Regions from separate parts of the Mucilaginibacter antarcticus genome, predicted to be linked through region 1. Evidence: riboswitches for the same ligand, from Rfam matches in the RefSeq annotation. Region 1 holds a riboswitch; the other holds the start of a gene.

The links. Region 1 has a riboswitch for cobalamin ahead of ACFSYC_RS15705 (TonB-dependent receptor). Riboswitches for the same ligand answer to the same signal wherever they lie in the genome.
Region 2: another riboswitch for cobalamin. It lies ahead of metE (5-methyltetrahydropteroyltriglutamate--homocysteine S-methyltransferase); the one in region 1 lies ahead of ACFSYC_RS15705 (TonB-dependent receptor).

What each region holds. Positions count from the first base shown of each region.
Region 1 covers NZ_JBHUON010000021.1:71,919-74,396, reverse strand. The annotation lists gene ACFSYC_RS15705 (TonB-dependent receptor) at 1-1,015, opposite strand, end outside; cobalamin riboswitch at 1,273-1,478, opposite strand; gene ACFSYC_RS15700 (SRPBCC family protein) at 1,584-2,330, shown strand; gene ACFSYC_RS15695 (dicarboxylate/amino acid:cation symporter) at 2,424-2,478, opposite strand, start outside.
Region 2 covers NZ_JBHUON010000001.1:175,281-177,758, reverse strand. The annotation lists gene ACFSYC_RS00765 (S41 family peptidase) at 1-182, opposite strand, end outside; gene ACFSYC_RS00760 (Lrp/AsnC family transcriptional regulator) at 282-743, opposite strand; cobalamin riboswitch at 876-1,013, shown strand; gene metE (5-methyltetrahydropteroyltriglutamate--homocysteine S-methyltransferase) at 1,032-2,478, shown strand, end outside.

The DNA.
Region 1 (2,478 bases):
TCACATTTAGTAACGTTACCCTGGTTGGATACCTAAAGTTAGCCAAGTTTGCGTTTAGGCTATTAAGAGCGACGTCCGCTGAATACGATACCGTCCAATTACTCATCAAATTATAAGCTAAAGCTGCAGATTGGTAATATTCCCGCTGACCAAAATGCTGATCAAGCACCTTACCAGTTCGTTGTAAATCTGGATCAAAGTAAAACAATTGGTTTTGAGCGAATTTTGAACTAATCAGTAATTGCAAACCACTGTTCCAGTTATGCTGATAAGCACCCTGCAAAAACAAGTCTCGGTTATACAGTTTCTGGCCACTTTCAGGTGTTGTGTACGGTCTAACGACACCGGGTACTCCTCTATCTGAATTAAAGTAGTTGATATGGATGTTAAGTTTATTCTTATCCGTATCCCAAATCAACGCGCCATCAACCTGTTGCATTGCAACTTCAGTACCTGTACGCTTTTGCTCGGTCACGGTTTTGCCATCGCTTGCTAAGTATCGGTATTCGCCATTGGCATTTTGGGTGTAGGCGTTAATAATCACTGCCCAATCAACACTTAAACGCTGCTGGTACTGTAAGTATGGATTAAACAATCCAAAACTGCCGGTTTTAATACCGGCAGTTAGCTGATAGGGTTTTTCTATCGTGAGTTTAGGCTTAGTAGTTTCAATGGATAACACGCTGGCTGCAGCAAACGCTCGTGCCGTTTGTAATATATTTGGGGGTTGTGCATTGTAAAGCGATATCTTCTGAATATTACTAACGTTAAGTTTACCCAAATCAACTTGCCCGTTCTCGGCATCGTTAATTTGTATACCATCGTAGAGAACAGCGGTGTGGTTAGCCCCTAGTCCGCGCACCGACATGGTTTTTAATCCACCTATTCCTCCATAATCTTTAATAATCACACCCGAAAAATTACGGACAGCGTCGGCCACATTCAATGCATTGTATTTTATAAAATCACTGGCGGTGATGGTCTGCGAGGGAACGACAACCTGCTGTACGGGCATGGTTGTGGCGTTAACCCTAATTTCCTTGATTTTTTTTAATGTATCGTTTTGGGCAAAAGCCTTGCCAGGGAGAGTTAAGGATAGTACTAGCCAGAGACATCGCCATAAAAATGGCCGATAATTAAATCCAGATAATATTACTTTGTTCATGGCTGCAATAACAACAACACAAACTCCTGGAAACGTAATAATGGACTGAAAACACGCCGTTATGACAGGTGAGCATCATATCCAAGCTTCAATCCCCGAAAGCTGTGAATTAGTATAATGCCTTGGCAGGTCTTCTGACTTGCTCCCCTTTCGTCCGGTCTTCCCATCCATTAACTAACGGATAGTGACCAATTGATTGGACGTTGGTATACGGAGCTTACAGCTGCGGGACAGTTACGGATTTACACCGTATTCCCTTTTAATTCATTAACCGATGATATGGTTAGTGAAACCTAAAGCGGTGCAAAAGTAGAATAACAATTGGTAAACGCAAAGTAACGGTTATTAATAATTTTTTTGAAAAGCAAAACTTAGCTGCTGGTATGCTGTTAAATAGAAATACCTATAAATAAACAACATGGCATCAAATAATTTCTATCCGGTTAAATTGCACAGCGACGTAGCAAATCCGGAAACTCTTAATGTAAACTGGCCTGAGCGATATATTTCTGTAGCTGCAGGCGTAAAATTGGCATTCTCTGGATTAGGAAATTTATTTTCGAGCCCTTTGACCAGCTTATTAAAATTGGGCGCCGCAGGTTATCTCATGAATCGCGGCATGACCGGCCACTGCGCTGTTTACCAAAAAATTGGTAAAGACACTCAAGAACCTATCAACGTCAATATTCGCTCTGCTTTTACAGTGAATAAGCCCCGTAAGGCGGTATATGATTTTTGGCGTAAGCTTGATAACTTGCCATTATTTATGAATCACCTTGAGAGTGTGGAAGTGATTGATAGTGATCGTTCACATTGGGTGCTTAAGCTGCCTACAGGTGTGGGCACTATAAGTTGGGATGCCGAAATTGTAAAAGACAACCCGGGCGAAGTTATCGGCTGGAGCTCACTGCCAAATTCGGTTCTAGACAATGCGGGTAAAGTTTTCTTTCGAGATACCGAAGACGGAACGGGCACTGTGGTTGACGTGATTATTACTTATCAGCCACCTGCTGGCGGCGTTGGCGCAAGTATTGCAAACGTGTTGAATCCGTTATTTAAAAACATAGTCGATACTGACGTACGCAACTTTAAACAATATATGGATTTAGAGAATACGCTAAAGCCTTTGTCACAAAATGGCAGTCAACATACAGCAACCACATAAATTAGCTCACCATAGCTAGTCGCAAAGTATTGTGATAAAAAAAGTTCATCGTTATCCGGCGATGGACTTTTTTTATCGAATCTATATTTTCGTTTAAGTAGAAAGTTTGCCCGTAAATTTTTGAATCAACATTGCGCCCACTGTATCA
Region 2 (2,478 bases), on a different contig from region 1:
TTATACTTAGCGCTAATTTCAGGGAACGGGTATACTTCTACCAACCTGTCGGTAAGCTTGGTAACAACAGCATGCCTGTCGGCCTCGCTTACGGTTTGGGCAATTGTTGTCAGGTTGCTCAATAGCAATACTGTTGCCGCACCCATGGCACGGCCGGCTAGTTTGGTTAGGGTTGATTTCATTAAGAGAGTTAAAATGAGATAATTAATTTTAACAAATATAATATTCAGGCCATATCGGCACAAGCCTTAACACATATGTTACCCAAGCGGGTAAATACCCTACAAATTGATGTTGTAAGAGTTCTTGTTCTCGCACATCACAAAGGTGCTATGTGTGCTACCAATGCTTTTTACCGACCCAAGCTTATTAAATACAAAGTCTTGATAATGCTTCATATTCCGGGCATAAACCTTCAATAAAAAGTCATAATCGCCGGATATATTGTAGCATTCTGTTACTTCCTTTAGTTGCAGTACATCGCTCACAAAATCATGACCGATACTTTTGTCATGCTGCTTAAGCCTGATGTTGCAAAAGATAATCAACCCCTGATTAAGTTTCTCTGAATCTATCAGGGCTATATATTTTTTAATATAACCATTTCCCTCTAATCGTTTAACGCGCTCAAATACTGGCGAGGGCGAAAGGTTTACCCTTGCAGCCAGCTCTTTCATGGTCAAAGTTGAATCATTACCCAATAGTTTTAAAAGCTTAATATCTGTTTCGTCCAGTTCTGGCATAGAATAATTTTCTTTGTTTAAATGATTTAAGTTGTTCTTGCAGACTAATAAATGTTAATAATCGATAAATGTAGATTTTTAAGCCGAATAAATATTAAAATAAAGCACAGTAATCTTTATATATAATTTTGAGAAGAATTTTAAGCTTAAGATTTTATCTACGTACTTAAATGGGATCAAGGGGGAACCGTGTGCAAATCATGGGCTTTCGCGCAAATGTGAGTAATGGATGTTACTAGCCAGATTACCTGCCTTAAGTATAATTTATCAATTAAAACATTAAAGAAAATGCTAACACAAAACCTGGGCTACCCGCGCATTGGTGGCCAACGACAACTAAAAAAAGCCTGCGAAAACTTTTGGGCAGGCAAAATTAACCTGGACGAATTACAGCAGGTTGCTTACACGATAAGGGAAGAAAACTGGCAAACGCAATTGCAGGCCGGTATTGATCTTATTCCCTGTAACGATTACAGTTATTACGACCAAATGCTGGATATGAACCTGCTTTTAGGTGTAATACCTGAGCGCTACGCCCCCGTAACAAAAGTGGCCGGGAATAATGAGATCGATCTTTATTTTGCTATGGCCCGTGGCTATCAAAAAAACAACCTGGACATTACCGCCATGGAAATGACGAAATGGCTGGATACAAATTATCACTACATAGTGCCCGAGTTTACTGGTAAACAACAATTTAAAATATCGTCTGAAAAAGTGTTTGAACAATATGCCGCGGGCAAGATAACATTGGGCGATAAAGCGAAGCCTGTTTTAGTTGGCCCGGTGAGCTACCTGTTATTGGGCAAAGAAAAGGAGCAGGGCTTTGAGCGCGTAGACCTGATAAAAAAATTGGTGCCTGTTTATGTTGAAATCATTAACCGTTTGATACAACAGGGCGCCACCTGGATACAACTGGATGAACCTTGCCTGGCGCTAGACTTGTCTAAAAAAGAAAAAGAAGCCTTTGATTTTGCTTACCGCGCTATTTCCAACCGCATAAGTGGCGTTAAGCTGGTGGTGGCTACTTATTTTGAAGCGTTGTTAGATAATACAAACTTAGCCTTAAACCTGCCCATTGCAGCTTTGCACGTTGATTTGGTACGTGCTCCCGAGCAACTGGACGAAGTTTTAGCGTTGATCCCAGATAGCCTGCAACTTTCTGTTGGGGTTGTTGATGGCCGCAACGTTTGGAAAAATGACTACGAAAAATCATTAGCCTTGATTTATAGAGCAATCGAAAAATTGGGCAGCGATCGTGTCATTATTGCGCCATCATGCTCATTGTTGCACAGCCCAATTGATTTGGATCTGGAAACTGCCATTGACCCTGACATTAAAGTCTGGATGGCTTTTGCTAAACAGAAGTTAAAGGAAGTTGCCGAGTTAAAACAGATCGTTAGCGGAAATTTTGAGTTGCTGCAAGCCAATAAAAAAGCCATCGCTAGTAGAAGCGCGTCGCAAAAAGTGCATAAGCAGGTTGTGAAAGATCGCGTTAGTGCTATTACCGAAGCTGATGCTACCCGCAAAAGCGCTTTCCCTATCCGCCAGCAATTGCACCGCGAACGATTTAATTTGCCTTACTTCCCTACAACTACCATTGGGTCATTCCCGCAAACGGACGACATTCGGCAACTACGTGCTAAATTTAAAAAAGGCGATTTAACGCTGGAGCAGTACGATTATGCGCTTGAGCAAGCTACCATAGAGGCTATACGCTGGCAGGAAGAACTAG